DNA from 3 places in the Clostridium sp. CM038 genome. Region 1 is predicted to be linked to each of the others. Evidence: riboswitches for the same ligand, from Rfam matches in the RefSeq annotation. Region 1 holds a riboswitch; each other region holds the start of a gene.
The links. A riboswitch is a leader RNA that binds a small molecule or an ion and turns the genes downstream of it on or off. The one in region 1 is predicted to bind cobalamin.
Positions count from the first base shown of each region.

Region 1 (10,631 bases):
ATCTATAGCGGAAATCTCAGGAAACGAAAAATTAGCCATAAACACTAAGGAGTATGCTACGATAGCTTCTAAAGGGATTGATAAAGCTGTGAAAATAACAGCAGCAGTAACCGCTGTTGTAATAGATAAAACTATTGATGTAGCTTTAAACACTGCACAATATATTGAAGAAAACGCTGTGGAAACAAAAGTGCGGGTTTATGGGCAATCAGAGAAATTCTACGATAAAGATAAATATATAGAGGTTGACTATGAGGTCCTGGAGAAATAAATGGTAATATGTTAAAAAAGATACTTTAATGCAATATTAATTAATTATTTAAATAATATTACTTTGCAAATATATAGTTTAGTGATATAATTTATATGAGAGTAAATGTGAAATATGAAATATTGCTAAAAAAAATGAGAGCTACACTAACCAATCTGTTAAATAATGGATTAATTAGTGTGGCTTTTTGTGTTTAACGACATTTCAGAAGGAAAGCCTTCCGCTTATATAAGGGCGAGTTCAATACTATAACAAAGAGAAAACTTCAGTGGGAGTATAAATCTCCTTCTGAAGTCGCTAATATTGTAGCGACCCAGGAGATGATTTAATCACATTTCAAAATATAAATAGGGGATGAAGTTATGATAGTAGAAAATTTTAAGTTTAAAGATAAGGGTGACTTAGAGATATTTGTGTACAAATGGCTACCTGATGTGAACGTACAAATTAAGGGGGTAGTTCAGATAGCTCATGGAATGGCAGAGACAGCAGCTAGGTACGAAAATTTTGCAAGTGCGCTAACAAATGATGGGTTCATTGTTTATGCTAATGACCATAGAGGGCATGGAAAAACTGCAGGCGAAGTCCGAAAACTAGGAGAATTAGGTGATGATGGATTTAATTCGATGGTTGAAAATATGCATGAACTAAATGAGAAGATTAAAGAAGAAAATCCTAATTTACCTATATTTTTATTTGGGCATAGTATGGGATCTTTCTTAACACAAAGATATATTTGTTTATATGGAAGTGGATTAAAGGGGGCAATTATTTCAGGATCCTGCGGCAAACAGGGAATTATTATAGATATAGCAAGACTAATAGCAAAAAGAGAGATTAAGAAAAATGGAAAAATTGCAAAAAGCAAGAAACTAGATAGGTTATCTTTTGGAAGGTATAACAATTCTTTTAAACCAAATAGAACAGCATTCGATTGGTTAAGTAGGGATAACAAACAAGTAGATAAATATATAGACGATCCATTCTGTGGGACGGTTTTTACAACGGGATTTTTCTATGATTTTTTAGGTGGACTAAAGGGTATAGCTGACGACAAGGAAATTAAAAATATTCCTAAAGATTTACCCATTTATATTTTCTCGGGAGATAAAGATCCCGTAGGAAAGAATGGAAAGGGTGTTCTAAAACTGGTTAAGACTTATAAACGACATGGGATCAAGGATTTAACTTATAAACTTTATAAGAATGGAAGACATGAGATGCTTAATGAAACCAACAAGGAAGAAGTAATTGTGGATGTAATAAGATGGATTAAGGAACATTGAGTTTATTATAAAATAGTAAAAGCAACAGGAGACATGGGTATTGTCTACTGTTGCTTTTAATTTTAAGAAATATCTATTGAAAATTTAATTTAACTTAATAACTTCTGTAGAGTGAACTTGTGAATATTATATGTTTACTACTTGCAAACGTCAATATATTAATTAAGATTTATTTAATATGGCACTAAGAATATAAAGGGAGTTGCCTACGTCATGATAACTTTGCTTTAGTTCGACCTTATAGCCTAGTTCAATTGCCGAATTATATAAATGACTAAGCCCTATGCCCATATCTATACGGTTGGTGTCTTTAAGCATCTTTTTAGTTAAAATATTTCTGTTATCTAGATATAAGTCAAATTTATTATTGTTAATTGATAATTTCCAAGGTTGAGAGTTAATTGCAGAGGGGGCATCAATAAGTGATTGTATTATAGTTTCATATTGATTTTCATAATCACCAGTAACTAGTTTGATTTTATCAAATCTCTTTCTATTTACAACTGGTTTTAATTGAGAAGTTGGGTACCCAAAAGCAACTAAAATTATATAACTTTGTTTGTCTTTTACTTTGAATATTGTTTTAAATAACTCCTGTTTAATCGCACTTCCTAACCAACAAGTTCCAATACCAAGCTCTGTTAACTTAAGAACTATTTCCTCACCAATGAAGCCTATATTATCTAAATGACCTTCCTTAATTTCGGAAGTAAAGGCTAAATAATGTGGAGCTTTAACTTTTGTATATTTGGAAATAAGACCTTTAAATGTATCCGTAATTTTTTCACCATCTTCAATTAGTAATACTTCCATAGGTATATTGTCAAACAAAGGTTTAGCATCATTTATAATAGTTTTAATCTCTTGCAAATGTTCCCCGGATATTTTTTTATCTTTATAATTTCTTATGGATTTTCTTAAATTTATAGCTTGTATCATAATAAATTCCTCTACTTTATCTAAATTTTCGACTGCTATTTAATATTACAGCATTGAATATGATGAACGGCTGCACAGGTGACAATTAAACTCTAGACAATGCTTTTTTGCTGCCGATTACAAGTACTAAGACAAAGACAGAAGTCAGGGCTATAGTTCCCCCAGGGGCACAGTTTATGTAGTAAGATATAAGAAGTCCTAAAATTATGTCAATAAATCCGAACATTATTGAGTAAAGTAGGGTATGCTTAAAACCTTTATTGAGCTGCAGTGATGTTGCTACAGGTAACGCTATCATAGAGGACATAACAAGTATTCCAAGTATTCTTAGCGATGCTGAAATAGTAGCGCCTACGAGTAGCGCAAAAACATAGTTAATCACCTTAACTTTTACACCAGAAACCTTAGCACCCTCTTCATCGAAGGTAATATATAATAATTGATTATATAAAGAAAGTAGAGTTACTATAGAAATAATACTAAGTACAAGCATTATGTATAAATCATTTTTTGTAACAGTCAGAATGCTTCCAAATAAATAAGAATTAACATTGGCACCTGCTTTGCCTGTACTTACTAAAGTTATACCAACACCTACACTAAATGTAAGTAAAATTGCCAAAATCAATTCTGCGTATTTTTTATAATAATCTCTTAAAAATTCAATAGATAAACCGCATAGAGCTGTAAAAACAAAAGCACAAATTATGGGGTTATATCCAAGAACTAAGCCAATAGCCACCCCAGCGAAGGAGGCGTGCGACATAGTATCTCCCATCATGGAATACCTTTTTAATACAAGAAAAACCCCTACAATTGGGAACAAAATAGAAATTAAAACTGATGCAATTAAAGCATTTTGCATAAAACCATATTCAAACATAAAGTAATGTTACCCCCTTTCTTCATTTAATTTGTTTTTATAATTATGTATATTATAAAGTATTCCGCTACCATTACCCATTTCAAAAATATTAGTTGAATTATCTAATGCAGCTTTTAAATTATGTTCTACAGAAACAACTGTAATACCTAGGTTTTTATTTAAGCCTTTAATAATTCTATATATATCTTCCATACTTTGAATGTCTACACCAGTAGAAGGCTCATCTAAAATTAATAACTCAGGGTCACCAATTAAACTTCTAGCAATAAAGATTTTTTGTTGCTGACCTCCAGAAAGATTTCCAATAAGCGTATGAGTATGACTTTCCATACCTACAGCTTGCAGACTTTTTAAAATTAAACTTTTATCTTTAAGCTTTAATACTTTCCTGTGGCAATTTAGCATCTCATAAACTGTTATAGGAAACTGCGCATTAAAATTTTCAACTTTTTGCGCTACATATGCGATTTTAGAAGTAAATATAATAATTTGACCACTATTAGGTTTTAATAAGTTCAATATTAATTTAACTAAAGTACTCTTGGCACTACCATTTTCACCTAGTATTGAGACGTAGCTACCTTTTTCAATTTTAAGATTAACCTTATCTAATATATATGGCTTTGAATTTGTATATGTAAAACATAAATTTTTTATGTTAATCATGTAAATCCTCCTCACTAATTCTTTCAGTTAACAACTATTAATTATTACAAAATTAACTATGCAAAAGGCAATAATAATATGTGCACAAAAATAGTAGCAACAAATAGTATACACCCAAATGCGAATAACTTGCAATAATCTCTTAGTGTTATTGATAAATAAATATATTAATATTTTTCATAAAATTTATATAATTGGTAAAACTGTATATGGCGATACTTAATTTAAAAGTATATATAATATTGTTTAAGTATCTACCAATAAGAGATACATGTTTATATGTATTAAGAAAGGTAGTGTTATTTTGAATAAAAACGAAATCTCAGCTCATGTTATTAGTAGAGTAGCGAAAGACAATCAAGGAGAAATTACAGCTTACGAACTTGAAAATGGAGAAATAGTTTCAAAAGAACAAGCAGTGCTGCTTGCAAAACAAGGAAATATAAGTGGAGTATCTGTCTCAACTTCAAAAAAAGGTGAAGAATTTTTAAAAAGTCTACCTGATCAAGATAAATCCAATAATTTAGACAATTTACCAGTTATAGATGATAATGATATCTATTAAAAACATTAAAAAACAGGGATAACGAATGTCCCTGTTTTTTAATGTTTTTAATGAGGGACGGTTAACAACTAATTTACATTAGTTGTTAGCTGTAATTTATATCCAAAAAGTTTTTCCTTTGAAAAAGGGGGAAGGTGTGTTTAAATGTGTTAATATTATGTAATAACTATATAAGCAGGAGGGTAAACAAATGGTATTGCTAAACAACACATTACAGTGCATTAAACCACTAAATAAAGAGGCTATGAAAAAAGCGTGGGATAGACTTGATAGTTTATCAAAACCTATAGGAAGTCTTGGTGAAATAGAAAATATTATAGCTAAGATGGCAGGGATTACTGGAGACATACATAATAAAATTAATAAAAAGAATGTAGTTATAATGTGCAGCGATAATGGAGTGGTGGAAGAAGATGTGTCTAACTGTCCTAAAAACGTAACGGCTATAGTTACTAATAATTTCACTAAAAAAATCACGGGTGTATATGTTTTATCAAAATTTGTTGGAAGTGAGATTACAGTTGTAGATATAGGCGTTGATGCAGACTTTAACAATCCTAAAATTGTAAATAAAAAAATTGCATATGGCACCATGAACATGATGAAGGGGCCCGCAATGACTAGGGAGCAAACAATTAAAGCTATAGAGGTTGGAATCGATACAGTTGATGATTTAGCGCGTAAGGGGTATGATTTGTTTGGTACCGGGGAAATGGGGGTAGGAAATACTGCCACAAGTGCAGCAATTTTGAGCGTTCTTTCAGGACTTGAAGTAGAGGTGTCAGTAGGTAAAGGTTCAGGAATTACGCAGGAGCAATTTATTAATAAAAAGAGGGTAATTAAGAAAGCTATTGAAGTAAATAAACCAGATAAAAATGATGTTATCGATGTACTTTCAAAAGTTGGAGGATTTGATATTGCGGGACTATGTGGGTGCTTCCTGTCAGCTGCGAAGAATAGGGTGCCTATTGTTATTGATGGATTTATAGCCTCAGCAGCTGCATTATGTGCTTATAGACTAAACCCATTAGTGAAGGAATATATATTTGCATCTCACTTATCTGCGGAACCGGGGGCAGCTTTTATAATGAAGGAAATAGGATTAAAACCTATGCTTAATTTGAACATGAGACTGGGCGAAGGGTCAGGTTGTCCACTTGCTTTTAATATAATTGATGCGGCGCTTTTCACTATGGATAATATGGGGACATTTGAAGAGGCAACGCTTGATAGTAAAAAGTATATAGATATAAGGGAGAATACCGTAGGGTAAAATTTAGGTGTGAGAATTTATGAATATTTATTTGTTAAGACATGGCCAGACTGAAGAAAATAGAAAAGGGTCTTATTATGGTAATTTGGATATAAGTCTAAATGAAATTGGCATAGCTCAAGGCAATAAGGCTAAAGATTTCTTTGATGGCATAAAATTAGATAGAGTATACGTTAGTGATAAAAAAAGAACTTTAGAGATGGCAAAGTTAGTTTTAGGACAACAGGAAATTGCAGTTATACAAGATAATAGAATAAATGAAACTGATTTTGGAGATTTTGAAGGGAAAACATACGAGGAAATTAAAGTTTCATATCCCCAACAGTGTATTTGTTGGCAAAATAATTGGAAAGAATTTGTACCTCCGAATGGAGAAAGTTATATTAAACTATGTGAAAGAGTTAAGAACTTTATGGAGCATATTAAAAAGCTAGAATGCGATAATATTTTAATATGCGCTCATTCGGGAGTCATAAGAGCTATATATTGTTATATTATGAATGAGAATATAGATTTGTTTTGGAAATTTGGTTGTAAAAATGGGGATATAAGCATTATAAAATATGAATATGGTAATTTATATATTGATGCTATTATTCATAATGCATAGTTAGAAAATTGATTTGAGGTATATTTAGTTCTTGACGATTAACTTTAAAATTAAAATAAACATTACTATTTAGGAAAGAGGTGAGCTTTGCAAGGACAAGTCTTTGCGAGCAAATAAAATGAGAGAATATTTAAATGATTTTTTACTGTTTTTCCAATTCTTCACACGGATACCTATAAATAAAAGTTTAAACTGTGACAAGGAAAACTTTAGGCGGGGATCTGTATTTTTTCCGGTGGTAGGATTATTTATAGGAATTGTCCAGTGGATAACTTATTATATATTAATAAAAGTGCTGCCAGTAGATATTACAGCAATATTTGTAGTTATTATACCGATAGTTATTACTGGAGGATTACATGTGGATGGACTTGGAGATACTTGTGATGGTTTCTTTTCGTTTAAAGGAGACAAACATAAAATAATAGAAATTATGAAGGACAGCACAGTAGGCACTTATGCAACTATTGCTATAGTATTTGATATGTTAGCACGATATGCAGCGGTCTGCACTATCATAGGAAAGAATTTACCACTCATATTAATTGCAACGCCAATAATTGCAAGATTTACCGTTGTTTTTATATCTTTTATTGGTAAGAATGCTAAAGAAACAGGCTCGGGTAATATATTTATTGGAAATATTGACATCAAAAGGGTGGTAATTTCAGGTATTATAACTATTGTATTTGGAACCTTATTAATAGGATTTAACAAAAGTGTTATATTGATACTATCAGCGTTACTTTTAAGTTTCCTATTTAATAAGTTTTGCGAGAGTAAAATTACGGGACTTACGGGAGATAGCTTAGGAGCTAATAATGAATTAGTTGAAATTCTAACTATGATCTTATTTATAGCAATAAGTTAAGATAAGATAATGGGGACGGTTAACAATTATTTATATTATAATTGGGTGCAAGTTGTTTATGGAAACTTGTACCTTTTTATCGTTGAATTAATTTATTGAACACTAATTTTAATTATTTTTATATTATACATAAGTAAAATGTATATTTTTGATACTTGTCCATAATTAAATGCATATATCCATCTGTTATTCTAATTTTTTTTATTTAATATAACAGATTTAATAAATAGGTAGGTTAAAGTAAATAATTAGAATGAATTTTAATGATTGTCATTAAGTTATTAATCATAATATTGAAGATTATATTAATAAATTATTACTAAGCATAACGTTTAATAAAATCCATGATAATATTCTCATATTTATCTTCTGTTCCAATTAATTCGATGCCAATAGTGCTTAATTTTGATACTCTAGCCTGTGTAATGTTTCCAAGAGTGCTGGATATATATAGCTAGATTTAAAATTACAGAGGTTCCTCATTAGAACAACGGTTAAGGCTTTTGCCCGTACAAGCTTTCTGCTGTACTTCATATAAAGATGAGTCTTTGATACATTCATCTTTGACGCTATATATTCTATTATATCTTCTGGCTTAAAGTTCCTTACAAGTATTTTTCGTTCACATTTATACTCTGATTTTTCATCTTTAAATTCTATTTCTTGTTTTAATTTTTCTCCATTACAGCGAAAGACAAGATTATAGTAATTCTTTCTTGCATTTTTTAGGTTATTACCAAAAGAGCTCATAATAAATCCATAATCAACTAATTTAAAAGAATCATGTCTTTTTCCTAAAAATATGGCTAGACTAGAAAAAGCATATTTTTCAGGACAATTTTTATATTCATCTATATCCGTAGGATTATTGTGTATATATAGAGATAAAGTCTTCAAATATCGTTCATTATTAACTATTTTACTCTTAAATCTATCTTTAAAAAGATGTCCTTCCCTTTTATATTTTTTATTAAAGTACATTGCATAAGAAAAATTTATTCCATGCATTGCCTTTGATATATCAGTACCATTAGCATCAATCATTAAATGAGAATGGTTATCCATAAGACAGTAACCGTAGATTTTAAAATTATAGAGATATTTATACTTTTTTACAAGTGATAAATACTTGTTCTTATCCTCATCATCCTTGAATAAATTTATTTCGCTGATACTTTTGCACATAATATGAAATATCGAGTCATCTGTTTTTTCTCTTGCCTTTCTTGGCATTAAAATCACCCTTCCTCATAGATTTTTATTTGAATTATTGCCTATGAATCGGGATGATATTCATAATCTTAAGCTAATATATATATATAAATAATTTAAATAGTTGTTAACCGTCCCTAACTATTTTTGTGAATCATTTTTTTGCCTATTAAACTAAGGAGACACTCTAAATATTGACAGTACGGCTTAAATATAATAAACTAGAATTAATAGAGAATTGAATATGATTTTAGGTGCCTTGAAATAGGTGAAAAGGGAATGCGGTTTAAATCCGCAGCAGCCCCCGCTACTGTAATTGATGAAAAACTTTTAAATGCTACTTCGTAAATTAAAAATGAGGAAGGATAATTAAAGGAAGAATCAAAAGCCAGGAGACCTGCCTAAATGATGTTAACAAGCTTTCGGAGGGAAAGAACTATTTAATTATGGATTAATTAAAAAGTAGTCGCTATCGTATGCGTACTATTTTTTTTGTTTTAAAAAGCATTATATGTAAATGTTATGATAGATTTCGGAAAATATTTAGCAAGGTGGATGATCGAAATGAAGAAGGCAATTTTAATTGTAAGTTTTGGAACAACACATGAAGATGCAAGAAAAGTAACTATCGATGCAATAGAAGATAAAATAAGACATACTTTTGAAGAGTATGATATAAGAAGAGCATTTACTTCACATATTATTCTTAGAGTACTTAAGCATAGGGATAATATTCATGTAGATACTCCAGAAGAAGCTTTGGAAAAGTTAAAAAGCGAAGGATATAATGAGGTAATTGTTCAGCCTTTGCATGTTATTCCTGGAGTAGAATTTGATTATATAAATAATGTAGTTAATAGATACAAAGAATGTAAAGCATTTAAAAATATCTTAATAGGAAGACCTCTTTTATGTTTTAAGGGAGAAGAAGCAGGCGTGCCAGATGATTACTCAATAATGGTGGATGCTCTATCAAAGCAATTGCAACCAATGGATACAGTAATTTTGATGGGGCATGGTACAAACCATATTGCAAATGCAGTATATTGCTGTTTTGAAAGCGTTTTAAGGGATAGAGGTTTTAACAATGTCCATGTAGCAACCGTGGAAGGGTATCCAACTTTGGAAAGAGTAATACCTAATGTTACGACTCAGAGTATTAGCGAAGTCACTTTAATGCCACTACTGCTCGTAGCAGGAGACCATGCCAAGAATGACATGGCGGGAGATGCAGAGGACTCCTGGAAGAGTATTTTAGAGGCAAAAGGGTTTAAAGTTAAAATATATCTGCATGGGTTAGGGGAAAATAGTGACGTTCAAGACATTTATATACAGCACATTAATGATGTAATTAATGAAAAGTTTAAGAATGTAGGGAAAACACATAAGGGAAATTAAAATTCTGCGTAAGTTATAAGTAACTAAAGTACGGTAGATGAGAGTTACAAGTAGAAAGGAAGGTATTCAATGATACATGGTGGAGATGTTTATACTAATGGATTACTTGAGGGGCGAGAATTAATAGATTACAGTTCTAATATTAATCCATTAGGGGTTCCTAAAAGTTTCACTGATAACATTAGTGAAGCCGTAGATGCTTTAACAAGATATCCAGATATTCAATATAGGGAGGTATTGAAAGAATTAAAAGAATACATTGATTGCCCAAAAGAATATTTTGTTTTAGGAAATGGGGCTGCAGAAATAATTGACTTAGTTATAGCTTGTCATAAAAATCTACTAATTGTGGTGCCATCTTTTGTAGAGTACGAAATTGATGCTAAAAAGTGGAATTGTAGTATAGAGTATTCTTATTTAAAAGAGAAGATTAATGAGAATACCTTATTAAAGCATGAATATGCTGAGCTTTCCTATGATTATGAGGATATTCTTAATAGATTACAGAGTGTAGAAGGTGTGGTTTTAGGTAATCCAAATAACCCCAATGGCAATATCATAAATAAGGCTGAGTTTCAAAAAATTCTTGAATATTGTGAATGTAACGACAAAGTCATAATAATAGATGAGGCTTTTATAGAATTTACTGGAGAT
Region 1 covers NZ_CM143651.1:798,579-809,209, forward strand. The annotation lists gene ACWJKS_RS03595 (hypothetical protein) at 1-271, shown strand, start outside; gene ACWJKS_RS03600 (alpha/beta hydrolase) at 634-1,557, shown strand; gene ACWJKS_RS03605 (nitroreductase family protein) at 1,720-2,496, opposite strand; gene ACWJKS_RS03610 (metal ABC transporter permease) at 2,582-3,379, opposite strand; gene ACWJKS_RS03615 (metal ABC transporter ATP-binding protein) at 3,389-4,048, opposite strand; gene ACWJKS_RS03620 (DUF3892 domain-containing protein) at 4,353-4,613, shown strand; gene cobT (nicotinate-nucleotide--dimethylbenzimidazole phosphoribosyltransferase) at 4,804-5,886, shown strand; gene cobC (alpha-ribazole phosphatase) at 5,906-6,496, shown strand; gene cobS (adenosylcobinamide-GDP ribazoletransferase) at 6,615-7,367, shown strand; gene ACWJKS_RS03640 (transposase) at 7,767-8,600, opposite strand; cobalamin riboswitch at 8,814-8,998, shown strand; gene ACWJKS_RS03645 (sirohydrochlorin cobaltochelatase) at 9,144-9,977, shown strand; gene ACWJKS_RS03650 (pyridoxal phosphate-dependent aminotransferase) at 10,047-10,631, shown strand, end outside.

Region 2 (10,631 bases), 800 kb from region 1:
TAGTTTAATAGGAAAGGCAGGTCTTGAACAGGTTTATGAAGACAAGCTTAAGGGTGAAAATGGGGCAACAATATATATATCAAAACAAAATAATAACAATAAGATTGTAATTCTTAAAAAAGAATCAAAAGCAGGTGAAAATATAACATTATCAGTAGATAGTGAACTACAGAAGAAAATATATGAAGGGATGAATAAAGAGCCGGGAGCCAGTGCAGCAATAAATCCAAAAACTGGAGAGGTATTGGCTTTAGTAAGCTCCCCGTCATATGATTCAAATGCAATTACTACTTATGTTTCTAATACCCAAAAGGCAGAATGGGAAAAAACAGGGGATCCATTTAAAAATAGATTTAAGGCCGTATATTCTCCAGGGTCTACATTTAAACTGATAACGGCTGCAGTTGGGTTAGAGCAAGGGAAGATAAAACCTAGTGAACTTATTAACATACCGGGAAACGAATGGCAACCAGATAAATCATGGGGACTCAATAAGGTTACTAGGGTTGGTGAACCGAGAGAGTCAGTGAATTTACAGGATGCATTTGTATACTCTGATAACATATATTTCGCAAAGGCAGCTCTTAATATAGGTAAAGAGGAATTTATAAAAGGATGCAACAATTTTGGAATAGGTCAAAAACTTCCAATAGATTATCCAATAGCAAATTCACAAGTAGCCAATGGCAACAACATTAAGAATGATGTAGCATTAGCAGATACTGGTTATGGTCAAGGGGAGGTCCTTATGAGCCCACTTCACCTTGCACTATCGTATAGCGCAGTTGTTAACGATGGAAATATTATGTCTCCAACTTTAGAAAGTTTGAATGAAAAGGTAAAGGCTAAGGTATGGAAAGCTAATGCAATTTCCGCGGATAATATAAAATTTGTAAAAGATGGTCTCACTGGAGTTATCGATAACCCAAATGGTACAGGTCATGCGGCAAGAGTTGATGGGCAAGCTCTCGCGGGTAAAACTGGAACAGCGGAACTTAAGAAAGATGACAAGGATAAAGCTGCAGAAGAAAATGGATGGTTTATATGTATGGATACAGTTAATCCTAAAATAGTAGTATCAATGTTAATGGAAAACGTTAAAGAGAAAGGTGGAAGTCACCATGTGGTACCTATTGTAAAAGGAGTAATGGAATATTACTTAAATAAAACACTGAAATAGCGTTAGAAAGTAGGTAGGGTAAGTTGTAAAATGAAATGACCATAGAACAAAAAATAAAGACTCAAGAGAAAAAATCTTGTACAATGTTAAGTGACTAAACCAACACAAGTACAGGAGGATTTCAAATGAGTCAATCAAATTTTATCACAGAGAACAAAAAAGGTAAACACCTAACATATGAGGATCGTATAAAGATAGAGACATTATACAAAATGGGGCTAAATTCAAGCTGTATTGCGGAGCAAATAGGTGGACGTTCAGAGCGTACAATAAGGCGTGAAATTGCTAAAGGAATAGTAGAATTATTGAATAGTGATTTAACCACTCGAATGGAATATAGCGCAGAAATTGGGCAGTCAGAACATGACAGACAAGGCACAGCAAAAGGGCCTGCATTGAAAATAGGGAAAGATCACAAATTGGTGAAGTACTTAGAAAAAGCCATTGGTAAATATGGCGAATCTCCGTATGCAGCTATTCAAAATATAACAAATAAAGATCTACAATTCGAAACAACTATTTGCTTCAAAACTGTGTATAACTATTTGGATAATAATTTATTCTTAAACATAAGTAACAAAGATCTGCCTGTTAAAAAGAATGCCAAAAAGAGAAACTATAAAAAAATAAGGCCGGCGTATAACAATACCAAAGGAACAAGTATATCAGAAAGACCTACAGCGGTAGCTGCACGTGATGAGATAGGGCACTGGGAAATGGACACCGTAGTAGGAAAGCAGGGTACGAAGACTGTATTAATGGTATTAAGCGAAAGAGTAACTCGCAAGGAGTTAATCTTTAAAATACCTTCTAAATCACAGGTCGCTGTTGTGAAGGAATTGGACAAATTGGAGCGTAAAATGGGAATGGCATTCTCAAAAACATTTAAAACAATCACCTGTGATAACGGCTGTGAGAACCTTGATTTCGAGGGTATTGAGACCTCAGTAAGGAATAAACGAAAGAGAACTAAAGTATATTATGCCCATCCATATAGTTCATGGGAACGAGGCACAAACGAGAATATCAATAAAATGATACGACGATTTATCCCAAAAGGTGTGGATATTTCAGCATTCTCTAAAAAACAAATTATGCAAATACAGCACTGGATCAACAATTATCCAAGAAGGATTTTTAACGGTCTATCTGCTAATATGATGGAACGGAAAACCATTACAACTTAACATTATATTTTTCTTGAAAATTTCGGACATTTTATATTGCAATCTACATTAGAAAGTAGGTAGAATGATTTACATTGCTTTAATATTTTTTTGATGTTACAATAAAAATAGTCAACTTAATAAAAATTAAATATTGTTTTAGGTGCCCTGTAACAGGGGTTAAAAGGGAAAGTGATTATAAAACCACTGCAGCCCACCGCTACTGTATTAGAGGATGAAATCCAAAGAACCATTGGGAAACTGAGAAGGTTGGAGAGTAAGATGATGCTAAAGCCAGTAAACCTGCCTATTGCTTGAAATTTTAGTCTTCGGAGGGAGGATGAAAAATGCGTGATTTAACAATAATATTGGGTTATCCAATATGTGAAAAATTTAATTGCATTATTCCACATCCTTGAGATGTGGTTTTTTTATTTTCTGATTTTTTTACATTAGAGTATATCATTAAAATAATAAGGAGCATACTATGAAAAAAATTATACTTATAACAGGTGGAGCAAGGAGTGGGAAAAGTACATATGCTGAGAAGCTAGCCAAAGAAGAGAAGGGCAACGTACTTTATATTGCAACTTCAATTCCGTTTGATGATGAAATGAAGGACAGAGTAAAAAAACATAAAGAAAGAAGACCAGCTAATTGGTATACCTTTGAAGGCTATAAGAATTTAAAACAGGTATTCTATAACGAAGAAATGCAGTTTGATACGATTTTATTAGATTGTATTACAATAATGACTACAAATCTTATGTTTGATGAAGCGGGGGATAATTTCGATGATCTTAATAATCAAGCTATAAGCGCAATGGAAAAAGGGATTTTACAAGAGGTAGCAGTATTTCTTGACGAAGCAGAAAAAAACTTAAAAACAATAATTCTTGTAACTAACGAAATTGGCTCTGGAATTGTACCAGAATACAAGATGGCAAGGGTTTTTAGAGATATTGCGGGTAGAGTTAATCAGTATATTGCATCAAGGGCTCAGGAAGTTCACATGGTGGTTTGTGGTATCCCAATTAAAATTAAATAAGTAATTAAAAAAATAAAATTTATGGAGGCAACTTATGTTTAAAAGAAAAGGTATAATAAGTCTAGTTTTAGCTGTTTTTGTTTGTGTTGTATTTAGCGCGTGTGGCAGCAAAGGTGAGAATAAAGGGTCTCTTAATACTACTAAAAAGGAAACTAACGCTGTAGTATATCCGCTAAAGGTAGTTGACTCATATAATAGAACGGTTATCATTGAAAAAGAACCTAAAAGAATTATTACAATTGCACCAAATATAACAGAGGGAATATATGCACTTGGTAAAGGAAGCAGTGTAGTTGGTAGAAGTGATTACGATGATTACCCAGCTCAGGCCCTTAAGGTTACATCTGTTGGTGACTTATTGCAACCAAGTGTAGAGAAAATTGTTGAATTAAAACCTGATGTAGTTATTGTATCAGCTCTTTTTGATAAGGCTATTATTAAAAAATTAGAGGCTCTTAATGTAAAGGTTGTAGCGCTTGGTGGTGAAGAAAATTTTAATGGTGTGTATGACACAATGTCAAAACTTGGTCAGGTTGTAAATGCTAGTGGGGAAGCCCAGACAATAATATCAGATATGAAAAGGAAAGTTGCAGAAATAACTGATAAGGTTAAGGATGCTAAGAAGCCAACAGTGTACTATGTAGCAGGATTTGGCAAGAGTGGTGATTTTACAGCAGGAAAAGATACATTTATAGGTAGTATGATAGACATTGCTGGCGGAAAAAATGCTGCGGGCGACGTAGTTGGTTGGAACTACAGTGTAGAAAAGCTTGTAGAAAAGAATCCTGATGTGCTAATTTGTTCAAAGCTCTATGATTCAAAAAAAGGTATAAAAGCTACCAATGGTTACAAAGATTTGAATGCAGTTAAGAACGGCAAATTATTGGAGATTGATGAAAACATTATTGTTAGGCAGGGACCGAGACTTGCAGAAGGACTTGAAGCAATTGCTAAACTAGTTCATCCTGAACTTTTTAAATAAAAGGGGTTAAATAACCATGACGTTTATAGAAAATAAGAGTTATTATCGACGAGTTTTTGCAGTAGGGGTATTTTTACTCCTAATTGTAATGATTGTAGCAACAAATTTTGGGGTAGCAGATATTTCTTTAAAACAGACAGCCCTAATTATTATAAGCAAAATTCCAATATTAAATAACAGTGTATCCTTAGATGGAATTAATCCTACATCTGCAATCATATTGGTAAAGTTAAGACTTCCTAGAATCATTTTATCCTGTTTAGTAGGAGCAGCACTTTCAGTGGTTGGTACCTCTTTTCAGGGTATTTTCAAAAATCCAATGGCAGATCCATTTATTCTCGGAGTTTCATCAGGGGCTGCACTTGGGGCCACTATAACCATGGTTTTTCTTAATGAAATCAATTTTTTAGGGATGAGCATGGTGGCATTCAATGCTTTTGTAGGTGCTATAATAACTACTTTTCTGGTTTATAATATTGCGAGAGTCGGTACTAAAGTTCCAGTTACCACACTTTTACTATCGGGTGTTGCCATAAATTATTTATTATCATCCATTATTTCATTAATGATGACCTTTAATAGAGATAATATTGAAAAAATAGTTATGTGGACGATGGGAAGTTTTTCAACAGCTGGATATCACGAGGTAATTTTACTGTTTATAATAGTAGTTCCCTCAATTTTATTTATTTTTACATTTTCAAGAGATCTGAATATCATGGTTCTTGGAGAAGAGAGTGCTAGAAGTCTTGGTGTAGATGTAAATGGATTAAAAAAGTATATACTTTTAATAAGTACTTTGATGGTGGCAGCAGTCGTATCTGTAAGTGGAATAATTGGATTTGTAGGTCTTATAGTGCCGCACTCTATTAGAATGATTTTTGGACCAGATAATAGGGTGGTTATACCATTTTCTGCACTTGGGGGAGCTATATTTTTAATAATTTGCGATACGCTTGCAAGAGCAGTAGTGCCTCCATCAGAAATACCAGTAGGAATTATTACTTCAATTTTTGGAGTTCCATTTTTTATATATTTATTATATAGAACAAAGAAGAAGGCGATGTAATTGATAGAGATAAATAACGTAAGTTTTTCCTTTGAACAGGAAGTATTAAAGGATATTAGTATAAACATAGAAAGAGGAAAATTTCACACTATTCTAGGTCCAAATGGTTCAGGTAAAACTACACTTCTAAGGATATTATCAAAATCACTGCAACCTGAAAAAGGTGAAGTTTTTATTGATGAAAAGGACTTAGCCCAAATGAAATCAAAGGTTTTAGCAAAGAAAATAGCAGTGGTACCGCAAAGCACAGAAATCGAATTCGATATTTCAGTACAAGATATAGTTCTTATGGGAAGAACGCCTCATATTTCTAGATTCTGCTCAGAAAGTGAAAAAGATATGGAAATAGCTATAAAAGCTATGAAAATGACAAACACTTGGGGTCTTAGAAATAAAAGCATAAATGCATTAAGTGGCGGAGAAAGACAACGAGTGGTAGTGGCAAGAGCGATTGCCCAAGAAACAGGAATAATTCTTTTAGATGAGCCTATTTCTCACCTAGACATTCATCATCAAATTGAAATGATGAATCAATTAAAACAATTAAATGAAAATAAAAACATAACAATTATTGCTGTGCTACATGATTTGAACATAGCGGCTGCATATGGCAATCATATGATACTAATGCATGATTGCTTAGTTTACAAAGATGGAACTCCAGAGGAAGTATTAACAGAAGATATAATTAAAGAGGTTTACGGATTAGATGTATATATAACTAAAAATCCTAAAACGGGTAAAACTTTTATTATGCCATTTTAGTAGCAAGGGTAATCCTTTGCTACATTTATTTTTTTGAAACAATATGGGAAAAGAGATATAATGGAGGAAGGGGGATAATAAAAATGATATCCTACAGATATTTTAGTCGGTGTAGCTTTAGGGCTTATATGTTGTAGAATAATAATATACCCTTTTAATAAAGTAAACAATAATACCAAGGCTAGTATATAATAGAAAGAGGTGACAAGGTTAATATTAGTACTTAATGGAATTGCAGTTTACAAAATGATAAGGTAATTCTCTTGGGCACTTATCATTATGCTTACGAAAAAAAAATACTAGAGATGAAGGTGGCTTTATTATGGGCATTTTAGTTTTATTAACAATCATTTCTCCTTATACGACCATAATACCATTATTATATATGATATATATGGTGTTATTTAAAAAAATTAAGATAGATAAAAATTATTGGAATATAGGACTTTGTTTACTATTTATTTGGTCTTTAATAGTAGGAGTTATAAATTATAGTTTTACATCAATTGTTGCATCGTTTGCTCTCTTTATATATCTATGTGTTAGTATTTTTTTGCAAAATTATTGTAAAAATGAAAATATGGTGGAAAAGATATATATGCATTTAGTGTTTTTTTCTCTGTTCTCAGCAATTTTTGGAATTATTGAGAAAGTGTTATATGAGTATTTTAATTTTAATATTTGGGGGGGATTTCTTCAAAGTACAGCTCAGCCAGCAGTTAATGGTAGAATATATAGCACCTTTGGTAATCCTAATGTAGCGGGGAACTGGTTTGCTATAATGATTCTTGTAGGTATTTATTTTTGTAGCATTAAATCAAAAACTGCAAAATTATTTTATGAGACAGCGACAATCCTCTTTGTTATTGCATTGTGTTTAACGGGATCTCGGGGTGCTTTTATGGGGCTATTATTTGGCGTTTTTATATTTTATCTACTTAAAGGTAATAAAAAAGATATATGGCTGTTTATCACAATATTTATAATTACGGCTGTAATTACTTTTGTACCACCAGAAATGCTTAAAAATTTAACCGGACATGATTTCGATACCTCATTCAATAGTCGTTTTGGAATATGGGATGGATGTTTAAAAATGATAAAACTTAAGCCTTTTACGGGTTGGGGTATTATGGGGATAACTGACCATGGAGAAAGCTTCATGAAAGGGTATTATTATGCAACCCTATACCACGGTCACAATATCTGGATTACTATTATGACAACTCTTGGAGCTGTTGGGCTTCTCATATATACCTATATGAAAATTAATTTATTCCGAAATTTAAAGATACTTCATGCACAGAATTGTAGATTAGTTCCAATGCTGGCAGGTATTCAAGCTGTAATAATTGGGCATGGACTGGTTGACTTTACAATGATTGCACCACAAGCTGGGTTATTATTTATAGCTAGTTCAGCTATAATAAACGCCCTTATAAAACAAGATAATATCAATTGAGAAAAATATAATAGATATAATAATTTCATTACTAATAGACTAAATTTAAGTCGTTATAATTATTTTTGAGTTTATTATTTATTTATTTATTTATTTGAAGAACAAAGGAATTGATAATATTTAGTCGAATTAGATATATTAGTAATAAATATTTTGACTTGCAATAATTTCAAATACGAAAGGAATTTTTAAATGGAGGATTATAAAAATAAAAACATCAAAATAATAGAGATTGATCCATATCTCAAGCCGTTTGAAAGTGATATTAGGATTAGAGTGGACCGTTATACATCTTGTAAAAAAGAATTACTTGGTAATAATCAAAGCTTTGACTCTTTTGCGAGTGGCGACTTATTTTACGGGTTCCATTTAATTAAGGGGGGATGGGTTTATAGAGAATGGGCCCCTATGGCTGATGCTCTTTATTTAATTGGCGATTTTAACTCTTGGAATCCTCAAACACATCCATTGATAAGAAAAGAAAGTGGAAATTGGGAGATTTTTTTGCCAGGGGTACAAGCCCTAAAACATTTATCCTATGTTAAGGTAAGGGTAGTGGCTAAAGGTGTATCAAGAGATAGAATTCCTCTTTATATTAAGCGGACGATGCAGGATCCTATTACTAATGATTTTGTAGGACAAATTTGGCAACCAGACTTTGAATTTAAGTGGCGGGATAGTGAATTTCATGTTGATAGCGAATTGCCATTGTTTATATATGAGGCTCATGTAGGTATGTCCCAGGAAAAAGAAGGAATGGGTACTTTTAGCGAGTTTACAGAAAATATTCTTCCAAGGATAAAGGCTGCTGGTTATAATACTGTGCAGCTTATGGCGGTAATGCAACATCCATATTATGCCTCTTTTGGTTATCAAGTATCTAATTTTTTTGCTGTTTCATCTTGGTTTGGAACCCCTGAAGAGCTTAAAGCATTAGTTAATGCTGCCCACCTTATGGGAATTGCGGTATTACTTGATTTAGTACACTCTCATTCAATTAAGAATATAGCTGAGGGGATTAATGAGTTTGACGGAACTGATTATCAATTCTTCCATACTGGAGTTAAGGGGAATCATCCAGCATGGGGTACAAAACTTTTTAATTATGGGAAGCCAGAAGTTCTTCATTTCCTTTTGTCGAATATTAAGTTTTGGCTAGAGGAATACCATTTTGATGGTTATCGATTTGATGGTGTGTCATCGATGTTATATCACCACCAAGGGCTTGGAGTAGTGTTCTCGGATTACAGTAAATACTTTAGTATGGATACGGATATAGAAGCAATTACTTACCTTCAATTTGCTAATGACTTAGTAAGAGAAGTAAAACCTAATGCAGTAACTATTGCAGAGGATATGAGCGGAATGCCTGGAATGTGTCTGCCAGTTGATTTTGGTGGCATTGGCTTCGATTATCGTTTGTCTATGGGAGTGCCTGATCTTTGGGTGAAATTGTTAAAAGAACTGCCAGATGAAAAATGGAGCATGTGTCAGTTGTGGCACGAGTTAACTAATAGACGGCCTAAGGAAAAGAATATAGGGTATTCTGAATCACATGATCAAGCACTTGTAGGTGACAAGACCTTAATGTTCCGTTTAGGCGGAAAGGAAATGTATTCTCACATGCTAAAAAGTGATGATAATTTAATAATAAATAGAGCAGTAGAACTTCATAAACTTATTAGATTTATTACTATAACTTTAGCTGGTGAAGGCTATTTAAATTTCATGGGGAATGAATTTGGTCACCCGGAATGGATTGACTTCCCAAGAGAAGGTAATAATTGGAGTTATAATTACGCAAGAAGACAATGGAGTCTGATGGAAAATAAAGATCTTAAGTATGAATATTTGTCAAATTTTGATAAAGAAATGCTAATTTTATTAAAAACATATAATGTTTTAAGTGCAACAGACCTCCAAAATCTTTGGACTGATGATAAGCAAAATATGATTGCTTTCAGAAAAGGTGAATTAGTATTTTTATTTAATTTTAATCCATCTGCTTCTTTCTCAGAATATGAACTACCTACTGGCGAGATGGGTGAATATAAGATTATCTTTAATAGTGATGAAACGATATTTGGTGGCCAACACAGAATTGCAACAGATTATATATACAGCGCGAAAACATTACGAAATAAGGGGAATAAACCTGGGATTATAGTGTATTCACCTAGTAGAACTGTGCTAGTTCTAAAGAAAGTTATTCAAATGAGTGACCCCTGCCAGGCAATGGAAGGGTAGAAAATCATGAATTCCTAAAAGTAATGATATGTAATATATGACAATATAAAAACACCTAGAAGAAATTCTTCTAGGTGTTTTTATTTTGAAGGGTTTGGAAGTAGCTTATAGAAGAGGTATTGTTAAAACATAATTAAAAATATACTCATTCTCATTTATATTCTATATTGACATTTTGGAATATAATGTTATTGTTATACTTATAATATCAATGTATCGGATTACTAGGTATAAATGGTATCATATGCCATAAAAATATAAGGGGGGCAATAACATGTCAATAAACAAGGAACTGTTAAAGGGAAGTACGATAATCCTCATTTTAAAATTAATTGATAAAAAACCAATGTATGGCTATGAAATGATAAAAGAAATGGAAGAAAAATCAAACGGTGTGTTTACATTGAAGGAAGGAACTCTTTATCCAATTCTTCATACCTTGGAGGCAAAAGGATTAGTTGTGGCATATTGGGGTGAGGGTTCTGGAAAACGTCCTAGGAAGTACTACAGGATAATGGAGGAAGGTAGATTATCATTAAAGGCAAAAGAGGAAGAATGGACAACTTTCCGTTCTACAGTTGATAGAATATTAGGGGGGGCTATATTATGGACGTAGGAGATAATTCTAAAATTAGTGAATATATAGATTATGTATGTTCTTATGTAAAGTATAAGGGAGCTCATAAAGAAATAAAACAAGAGCTATCCTCAC
Region 2 covers NZ_CM143651.1:1,598,141-1,608,771, forward strand. The annotation lists gene ACWJKS_RS07280 (penicillin-binding transpeptidase domain-containing protein) at 1-1,180, shown strand, start outside; gene ACWJKS_RS07285 (IS30 family transposase) at 1,306-2,367, shown strand; cobalamin riboswitch at 2,491-2,671, shown strand; gene cobU (bifunctional adenosylcobinamide kinase/adenosylcobinamide-phosphate guanylyltransferase) at 2,834-3,394, shown strand; gene ACWJKS_RS07295 (ABC transporter substrate-binding protein) at 3,429-4,376, shown strand; gene ACWJKS_RS07300 (FecCD family ABC transporter permease) at 4,393-5,445, shown strand; gene ACWJKS_RS07305 (ABC transporter ATP-binding protein) at 5,446-6,210, shown strand; gene ACWJKS_RS07310 (O-antigen ligase family protein) at 6,533-7,672, shown strand; gene ACWJKS_RS07315 (alpha-amylase family glycosyl hydrolase) at 7,865-9,919, shown strand; gene ACWJKS_RS07320 (PadR family transcriptional regulator) at 10,194-10,535, shown strand; gene ACWJKS_RS07325 (FtsW/RodA/SpoVE family cell cycle protein) at 10,526-10,631, shown strand, end outside.
Region 2: linked by a shared signal. The riboswitch ahead of cobU (bifunctional adenosylcobinamide kinase/adenosylcobinamide-phosphate guanylyltransferase) and the one ahead of ACWJKS_RS03645 (sirohydrochlorin cobaltochelatase) in region 1 are both predicted to bind cobalamin.

Region 3 (10,631 bases), 290 kb from region 1:
TGCATGCTGAATTTCTTCAATAGTAGCATTATCCTTGCCATATTTAATATTCTCAGCAATGGTTCCAGAAAAGAGTACAGTATTTTGAGGAACGAAACCAATCTTAGACCTTAGAGCTTCCTGACTCATTTCGCGTACATCCACTCCATCAACCAATACCTGGCCACTAGTTGCATCATAAAAACGCGGTATTAAGTTTATAAGAGTTGATTTACCAGAACCTGTACCACCAATAATTGCTGTTGTTTCACCAGGCTTTGCACTAAAGGTTATATTACTAATGGCTGGTTGATCCGCACCTGGGTAGCTAAATGTTACATCCTTAAACTCAACGTATCCACTTTGTTTATCAGCTAACTTAATAATCTTTGGATCAATAATTTCAGATTCCATTTCTAATACTTCATTTATTCTTATTGCAGATGCTTGCGCTCTTGGTATCATTATAAATACCATAGCAAGCATTAAGAATCCCATTAAAATTTGCATTCCATATTGTATAAATGCTATTAATGAACCAACTTCCATGCTTCCAGCATCTATTCTTTTAGCACCGAACCAAATAATAGCAACCGTTGTGACATTCATAATTAACATCATTACTGGCAATAAAAACGCCATAATTTTATTCACTTTTACAGCATTATTCATAAGATCAATGTTAGCATCATCAAATCTATTCTTTTCAGTATCTATACGGTTAAATGCACGTACAACCCTAATACCAGTAAGTCCTTCACGTAATACAAGATTTAATTTGTCTATCTTCACTTGCATTAATTTAAATAATGGCATAGCGAATTTAAGAGTTACTCCAATAATAATCCCAAGAAGCGGAACTACAACTGCAAAAATCCAGGTTAGTGATGCATCCTCTCTTAAAGCCATAACAACACCACCTAGGGCGGTTAAAGGGGCAAAAAGCATAATAGAAAAAATCATTACTGTTGCCGTTTGAACCTGAGTAACGTCATTTGTAGTCCTTGTTATAAGGGTGGCAGTACCTACCTTATCAAACTCATGAAGCGAAAATCCTTCGACTTTAGCAAACAATTTATTACGAATAATCCTACCAAGTCCTACAGCAGTTCTTGACGATAGGAATGCAGCTACAACTGAGCATATAACACCGCCTGCTGAGATTAATAGCATAAGTCCACCTATTCTAATAATATAATCAATTCCTTTATAAGTTCCACTAAATCCTAAAAATGAAATAGTTTGAACTACATCCTTGTGTACTATACCTTTATCAACTATATCAGCCATTAATGTTGGCAAATATAGGTTTGCAAGTACTTGAGTAAAAATCAATATAACTATTAGCACTATTTGCAATGTGTATTCTTTTAAAAATCTAAATAATTTAATCAAAAGTATCATCTCCATTCATTTGTTATTGCATTATTTTTATTGGTCATTTAAAAGCTTCTTAAGTGTATCTAAGCCTTCAAATATTTTATGAAGTTCTTCTGTACTTCCCTTACTCATTATATCTGCAATGTTTTTTTCAAATTGGTTATGAAAGTTTTTATGCATCTCTTTAAAGTTTGGTGACATACTTACGTAGACTACCCTCTTATCCACATCGCTTCTTTCTCTTACTACCATTTCCTGCTTTTCAAGCCTATCAATAATTCCAGAGACTGTACTATTTGATAAACAAAGCTCATTGCTAAGTTCTGTTATCTTAAGTTTCTTTTTTTTACTTAAAAGCCCCAAAACCATACCTTGAGGCGCAGAAATACCTGTATCACAAAGAACTTTACTCATATTATGTTTAAATAGCTGCATAACCTCTTGAAAAAGTCTTGCAACTTCTACGCTTTCATTTATTTTTTTCACTTAATTACCCCCTTAAATGTATTTCGTCTACTAATATTTCGTATCCGTATGTTTAGCTTACGAATTATATTATAATCCCATATATATTTTATGTCAATACATTTTCACATACCCTTAAATTGGACTTTAGGATATTTTACCTTTGCCAAGCCCTAGAGTTTAAGTTATAATTTTATAGATAATGGAGGTGTGTTTATGAATGTTGATTTTTCTAATATTAATCTGAATACCATTATTATGGTTGCATTAGCTATATTACTTGCTTATCTTGGTATTGCAGTATTTAAAATAATTGGAAGGATATTAAGCATTACACTCGGTGTCTTCCTTTTAATATATGTCCTTAAACAAATAGGTATTGCAATCCCTGTATTAACTGATTTTCTTAGCTATCTTTTACAGGTGATAAATCCAATTATCGATAATATAAGACATTTAGTTACTTCTGTAAATTTTAAATAGGCATATAATTCAGTTAGGTTTTTTATGTTTCATAGTGAAATAAAAAAAGCGAAGAACAGATTATCCAAATTTCTTTTGATAAAATAACAATAAAAAAACATGCTAATTAGCATGTTTCAGGTTGTTTACAAACCCAGTATAATTTTTTTATTATACTGGGTTTTTTACATGCAATTATGCGATAGCATTTTGAGTTATGGATAAATTTAAAATAACAACTATCTTCTTAGTTAGAAAATCAAAAAACAGTAAAGATAGCAGGCTAGCTATCTTTTTCATATTCTGCACTGCTGCTGTAAGCAGACACTGCTCTTGCACATTTTCTAATCCACGCATATGGCAATAGCGAAGCCCATGCAGTTGTTTTGAATCTGCGAAGCTTCGCTCTATAGTTTCTTTTCTTCTTCTATATATATTTCTGCCTTTATCTGTTCTGGTGAACTTTACAACATCTTCTTTATACGTTTCCCAAACATGTCTTCTAATAGTTTTAAACTTGCTTTTTGCAGAAAAGCATTGAGCTCTATTTGGACATATCTCGCAATATTTTGCATTACCAACATATTCTTTATATCCTTCTCTTGTTGTCGTTTTATAATGTAAAGCCCTTAAGTCAGGGCATACGTAAATGTCCTGCTCTTTAACATATTGGAATTTATTTTTTGTGTACATTCCTTTTGTATGTGGAGACCTACGGTATCCCATTACAGATTTTAATTCCCTCTCATATAGTTCTTTACATATAAGATTTGTAGCATAACCAGCATCTGCACCAACATATTTTGTATTAAAATTAAACTTTTTTATTTGCACATCTAATCTATCGATATAAGGATCAACATCATTTATGTTTCCAGGAGTAACATACACATCAGTAATTATATTATGTCTGCTATCGACAGTTCTGTGATCTAAATATGAGAAGCCTTCCGGCTTGCCATCTCTCATCATATATCCACTGTCGGGGTCGGTTGTGCTAACTTTAGTTTCTTTTATTTTGGTAACAGGTTCTTTTTCTTTTAAAGGTTTTTTACCATGGTTTATTCTATCTTCTTCCACTGCTTTATTAAGTTCAGATACATATTCTTTCGGCGTTTTTTCAACTTCAATTTTCACAAGCTTTCGCTTATTAGCATTTGCTTTTAGGTGTGTAGAATCTGTGTAAAGTATTTTACCGGTTACCATCTTAAGATTTATAGCCTTAAATACTACTTCGTCAAATATTTTTTGAAACACATCTGTACCTTTAAACCGTCTACGTCTATTTTGGCTAATTGTTGAATGATCTGGAATAGGATCAGTAAGACTTAGTCCCAGAAACCATCTATAAGCCACATTTACTTCAATGTCCTTTACAAGTTGTCGTTCAGATTTTATTCCAAATAGGTACCCAATAAACAGCATTTTAAAAAGTATAACAGGATCTACGCCAGGTCTTCCATTATCTAAGCAGTAATATTTTTTAGTCAGTTCTCTTATAAAAGAGAAATCCATGTATTTATCTATATTTCTCAGAATATGGTCTTTAGGAACTAAATCTTCCAAATACACCATTTCTAGTTTTTGTTGTGTGAAGTTCTTTTCATTAATCATAATAATGCCCTCCGAATTATAAAGTTTGTATACTATATATATTCGACATCGATGTCCTAAAATCCTTTTTGAATATGAAAAAAACACTCCAATTTTAAATTAGAGTGTTTTACATTTTATGTTTGTCAACGGTCTGAAACATGCTAATTAGCATGTTTTTTTTATCGCTACTAGGGAATGATAATATTATAGAAATTAATTTTATTAGGAGATGACAACATTGGATGCTAGTCAATTTTTAAATTATAAAAACTGGGTTGTAGTTGGGGATGTATTAAACCCTTCCAAATATGCTTATAAAATATTGAATTCCTTAAAAAAACATGGGTTTAACGCAGTGGGGGTAAATCCATCTATTGAAAATGAGGGGATTTATACCACCCTAAGTGATATACCCTACAAGGTAGAAGTTTTAGATTTATGCATTAATCCATATAAAGGTATTAAAATTCTTCATGAAGCCCATGATTTAAAAATAGATAAAGTCCTTATTCAGCCAGGAGCTGAAAGCCCTGAAATAATTAATTTTTGTAAATCAAGTGGAATGCAAGTAATAGATGGATGTGCCTTAGTAGAATTATCAAAAATATAAACCAAATAAAATCTTTCCTCCCCATATACCGTTTTGTAAACTCAACATAAATAAGTTTTGCACATTTTTAGAATTATTGCAGAAATTTGCAGAATAATTATTACCAATGATAACACAATATTACAAAATAATGTATTGCTTTGTGATATAATTAAAATATTGCAGATAGGCATTTTACCTTTATATGTAAATTGCCTAACCGGCATTGTTTTATACTATAGCGGGAGGGGAATATATGGAATTAAACACATTAGAAAGCGAGATGCTAATTGACATTTACGATGCTGATATGTTGCCAGGAATGTCATTCGAAATTGAAAATTACAATTTAACAGAGGAAGATCCAAAAGAGAAGAATCAAGAATTTGCTTCCTATTTGGGAAAATTAAAAAGGTTAGGTTTTGTAAAATATGAAGAGAAAGAAGCCTTTGTAAAATGTGGAAGTCGTAGCCCTAAATATAATAATAATGTAGTTATGATTTGTGAAGATAAAATACACATTGATTTCAAAGGAATAAAATTAGTAGAGTTGTATAATTACAGTAATTCCGAAATTCAAAGAAAACTGTATAGATGTGGCTAAATGATTAGCCCAAACAGTAAGAAATGAATTATTCGCTATGATATTATTTCAATTTGAATATTTTAAAAGATCCATATAACAATGCAAGTAAACAATAGAATTCCAGCAATGGGGTTCTTTTTTTAATTTATATCATAAGACATATCATAATAACACTATCCTAAAGGTGTTAACATGGTATAATAAGGTATTGGTATAGTAAAAAATAATAAACGGAATGGAGTGATAAAATTGGAATTCAATTTTAATAAAGACTTGAAATTTACTATGGAGCAGACTATTAACAGCAGTGACACCGCAATTTCTTATGGATCTGGAAGTCTAGATGTTTATGCTACTCCAGCTATGACAGCGCTTATGGAGAATGCAGCAACAAATTGTGTTCAACGAAATTTACCTGATGGGTTCACAACCGTCGGTATAGAGATTAGTGTTAAACACATAAAGGCAACACCTGTTGGCGTTAAGGTTAGAGCTGAAGCCTTATTATCAAAGGCAGAAGGCAAAAAATTGTTCTTTAAGGTGGAAGCCTATGATGACATGGGTAAAATAGGTGAAGGAATTCATATAAGGTACATAGTAAATTCTGAAGAATTCATGAAAAAAACAGCACGTTAAATCATAACCTGCGGTTCTGTTCATCATCTTCGATGCTACAATATCACAATTAAGACTGTACCTAACAGGGCAGTCTTTTGTTATGTTAAAAATTAATACTATTTTTAGATACAATAGCAATATAAAAAAGCAGTAGAACTAACTACTGCAATTTTTTAGTTTAACTATATGATTTTTGCTGGCCTTTTGTATATACCACCAGCTTAAAAAAACTGTTAAATCTCCATAATAATTGGAAGAATAATTGGCCTACGCTTTGTTTTTTCATACAAATATCGCTCTGTGGATTTTTTTATATTAGATTTTAATACATACCATTCAATAATTTTCTTGTCTAAGCACTTATTAAGCTCAACCCTAACAATTTCTTTTACTTCACTAATTAATTCATCCGATTCCTTTGCATATATAAATCCGCGAGTTATTATGTCTGGTCCCGCAATAATACTATAAGATTCGCGTTCTAAAGTAACCACAACAGTGAGCATGCCATCTTCTGCTAAGTGCTTTCTATCTCTAAGCACTATGCTTCCAACATCCCCAACACCAAGTCCATCTACAAATACAGATCCAGTGTGTACCCGTCCTGTTACTTTAGCTTCATCCTTTGTAAGTTCTAAAACCTGCCCTGTTTCCATAGTAAATATATCTTTGCCTTGCATACCTAATTCTTGTGCTAACTTAGCATGGTGACTTAAATGTCTGTATTCACCATGAACTGGCATAAAATATTTAGGATGAACTAATGCGTGAATTAATTTCAATTCTTCTTGATATGCGTGACCGGATACATGCACTTCTTCTAAATCCTCATAAATTACCTCTGCCCCTTTTTTGAATAGCTCATTGATTACTCTAGATATAAGTTTCTCATTGCCTGGAATTGGAGATGCAGAAATAACAAATAAATCCTCTGGTTCAAGGGTGATTTTCCTATGAGTAGCAAAAGCCATTCTAGCAAGTCCTGCCATAGGTTCGCCCTGACTTCCGGTAGTTATTATTGTAATATTTTTATTGTGGTAATTTTGCATATCATCTATACCTATAATGTAACCTTCTGGTACATGGAGATATCCAAGTTCAATAGCTACTTGTGAGATATTGTCCATACTCCTCCCACTAAAAACAATTTTTCTACCATGTTTCACAGAGGCGTCTACGATCTGCTGTATTCTGTGAATATTTGAAGCAAATGTAGCTACAATAACCCTTCCCTCTGCATTAGAAATTATTCTAGTTAGAGTCTTCCCTATAGTTTTTTCAGAAATTGTATGCCCTTCACGTTCCACATTCGTGCTATCCGCCATAAGAAGTAGCACGCCCTCTTTACCTAAATTTGAGATACGTTCAAGATCCATGACCAATCCATCAATGGGGGTATAATCAATTTTGAAATCACCAGTATGTAATATAACACCTAGTGGTGAGTGGATGGCAATAGCACAGGAGTCTGCTATGCTGTGAGTAACCCTTATGAATTCAACTTTAAGATTTTGTAGTTCTATTGTTTCTCCAGCATTTACATTGTGAAGTTCACAATTAGATAATATATTGTGCTCCTTTAGTTTATTTTCAATTAGCCCTAACGTTAACCTAGTACCATAAATAGGTACATTCAATTGTTTTAGAATGTACGGAAGCGACCCTATATGATCTTCATGTCCATGAGTTAAAAAAATACCTTTTACTTTTTCTGCATTATTTTTTAAATAAGTTATATCTGGAATTACTAAATCTACACCATACATTTCCTCATCAGGAAAGGCTATACCACAGTCTATAACAATGATTTCATTCGCATATTCAAAAGCTGTTATATTCTTACCTATTTCTCCAAGGCCTCCTAAAGGAATAACCTTTATACTTTCCTCGTTTTTCACTAAATTCTCCCCTTCATTTATATCAATTATATTATTAATATTATTTTCTTTATTTTGCCTCGAATTATAAAATTAATACCTTTATGGGAGAATTTTTTTTGCTTTTTTATAATCATTTTATTTATACCAACGTTGTAATTTTATTTGAACTAAACACAGAATATACATAAACATTATAGTATAATAATATTATCTATATAAAAATAGATTTCATTATATTATAAATTTTATTTTTTGGAGGTATTACCATGAAAATAGCTGTAATAGACGCACAAGGGGCTGGTCTTGGTCAAACAATCATAAAAAAAATTCGTAAAGAAATTAGCCTAGATATCTATATTGTTGCACTTGGTACAAATACATTTGCTTGTTCAAATATGGTAAGAGCTGGTGCAAATATTGGTATAAGTGGAGAGGAATCAATTTGCTCATTTTGCAAGAAAAATAAAATTGATAGCATAATCGGTCCAATTGGAATAATATGTAGTGGTGGCATTAACGGTGAAATTACCCCCATGATTGCCACGTCAATATTTAATATGGATTGTACTAAATATATACTTCCACTACAAAAACATGGTATTTATATACCAGGCACAAGGAATATGCAAATCAAGGATATAATTGAAGAGATTGTACTTGATATAAAAAGTAATATAAAATATCATTTTATATAAGAAGGTTTATACATAATATTTAAAAGACTTTATTAATTCTTGGGTTAAGACTTCTGTCGGTATTCCATAACTAACAATTTTGCCTGCTTTCATGGCATAAATATTGTTAATCCGCTCTATTAGCTATCTAAAATTTTTATTTAATGTTTTAAGGATTTAAATCCGTATCCAAAGACTTCATAAATATTATTCACTGTTACAAAAGCATCCTTATCAACAAATTTTATGAATTTTTTAAGTGTTATAAACTCCCTTCTTCCTACTATAACCACAACAACTTCTTTATCCTCATCTGAAAAATCCCCTACTCCGTTATATACAGTAGATGTTTTATCTAGCTTTTCTCTTATATATTTTCTTATCTTATCGCTGTTCTTACTTATAATTGTAACTTCTTTGCACACATTTATTCCATCTATGATGTGGTCTATAAGAAAGCCATTAATTATAACTCCGAGCATTGCATATAATGATAGCTTAATTCCAAAAGCAAAAACTGCCATTAAAATTATAATTAAATCACATATTAAAACTCCTTTTCCTAAATTTATATGAAAAAATTCATTTAATATCTTAGCTAAGATATCTGTCCCCCCTGTTGAAGCGTTTTGATCAAAGACTATAGCTGTACCTATTCCTGATATTAGTATTCCAAATATAAGTTCCAGTAAAATATCTCCTGTAATTGAATTATTAATAGGTATAAACTTTTGAAATACAATTATAATACCTCCTACACCAAAGCTTGCATACACACTTTTTCCACCAAAACTCTTTCCGATAGCAATAAATGCTATTACAAACAAAATAAGGTTTATTATCATCATTATCCAACCTACGGATAACCCCCCTGTAAATTTATTTATAACTATTGCTAATCCATTCGCCCCACCTGTCGCTAAATTATTTGGCATTAAAAAGAAATATAAACCTGCTGATACCATAAGCATTCCTATGTTTATAAGCGCAAATTCCTTTATCTTTATTTGCATAATATGCCTCCTTATAATTATCAATTGTATTACCTATCCTCTGTAAAATAATCATAATTTCTTTCTCAACGAAAAATTAAGCCCTTTAGCATTTATGCTAAGGGCTTGATAATAATACCAACCATATTTGTAAAAAATGCAAAATTTAAAATGCATTTTCATACAAATATGCGTCACACCCCCTATCACTCGTAGCGTTCTTGGTGTATTAATGAAGGCAGGTCTTCTGACTTTGGATCATAGTCGCTTTAATCCTTCCCAACAAAATTGTCAGTGGTATAATTTAAAGCTTCTCACCATTACAGCGGCGGGACCGTTCAGGCTTTTCACCTGGTTCCCTTTTAAATGAAATGCAAAACATCTCATACCTTTATATGCTATATTAAATTACTTTCTTTTAATCTCTTCCATAAAACCTTTTTTAATTGAGCTTTATTTATAACAGAGTTTTTATTAAATTCTTCCACAATAACCATATCGGCTTCTCTATTTCCTGTTATATTGACAATAAATTCTTTGCCTAAGTTTTTGTACATATTCATAATAATTCCCCCTTCAAACTCTAAATATTATTAACTTAATTTTAGAATTTGAGGTGTTTATAATCAAAACTCTATACCCTCTCTAGATGGTATTCCTTCGTTAAAATAATGTTTAATATCCTTCATCTCAGTTACAAGGTTTGCTTTATCTATTATAGCTTTAGGTACGTCTCTCCCTGTTAAAATCAATTCTATATTACCAGGTTTATTCTCCATTAATTCTAGTAGTTGTTCTTCACTTATTAGTTGATTGTTCAACGCTCCCATTACCTCATCCATGATAAGTATGTCGCATTTTTCTTCTTTTAATGCTTCCCTGCAAAATTCATACCCCTTTTGTACTTCTTCTTTTAATTCATTTTTTTCCTCTGCATTTAACGTCCAAAAAAAACCTCTTTTTTTCTCAAACCTAAATATATTAAAAAAGGGAGCCAATTTTTTTGCACTTTCAATTTCACCAGTTTTACTTCCCTTCAAAAACTGTACCATAAATACAGTATATCCATTTCCTGCTGCACGTACAGCTAGTCCTACAGCTGCAGTCGTTTTCCCCTTGCCATTCCCCGTATAAATTTGAACATATCCGTTTTTTAATTTCCCCATTATATTCATTTCTCCTTTTATTAGCATATGCATACATATGCTTTATTATCTCAGGGTTATCTTATATTTTTTTATTTTATATTGCAAATCTTGTCTTGAAATACTTAATTCTCTTGATGTTTTGCTAACATTGTTTTCGTTTTTATTCAGTGTTTTTTCAATAATTCCCTTTTCAATATCAGCCATATAGCTAACCAACTCGAACCTCTTTTCTACATTTACCACCATATTTTGAAAACACCTC
Region 3 covers NZ_CM143651.1:508,404-519,034, reverse strand. The annotation lists gene ACWJKS_RS02370 (ABC transporter ATP-binding protein) at 1-1,374, opposite strand, end outside; gene ACWJKS_RS02365 (MarR family winged helix-turn-helix transcriptional regulator) at 1,411-1,845, opposite strand; gene ACWJKS_RS02360 (hypothetical protein) at 2,041-2,307, shown strand; gene ACWJKS_RS02355 (IS1182 family transposase) at 2,482-3,900, opposite strand; gene ACWJKS_RS02350 (CoA-binding protein) at 4,121-4,492, shown strand; gene ACWJKS_RS02345 (hypothetical protein) at 4,728-5,075, shown strand; gene ACWJKS_RS02340 (thioesterase family protein) at 5,307-5,693, shown strand; gene ACWJKS_RS02335 (ribonuclease J) at 5,909-7,573, opposite strand; gene ACWJKS_RS02330 (DUF3842 family protein) at 7,822-8,250, shown strand; gene ACWJKS_RS02325 (YitT family protein) at 8,391-9,242, opposite strand; cobalamin riboswitch at 9,442-9,629, opposite strand; gene ACWJKS_RS02320 (hypothetical protein) at 9,620-9,784, opposite strand; gene ACWJKS_RS02315 (cob(I)yrinic acid a,c-diamide adenosyltransferase) at 9,848-10,387, opposite strand; gene ACWJKS_RS02310 (helix-turn-helix domain-containing protein) at 10,433-10,615, opposite strand.
Region 3: linked by a shared signal. The riboswitch ahead of ACWJKS_RS02325 (YitT family protein) and the one ahead of ACWJKS_RS03645 (sirohydrochlorin cobaltochelatase) in region 1 are both predicted to bind cobalamin.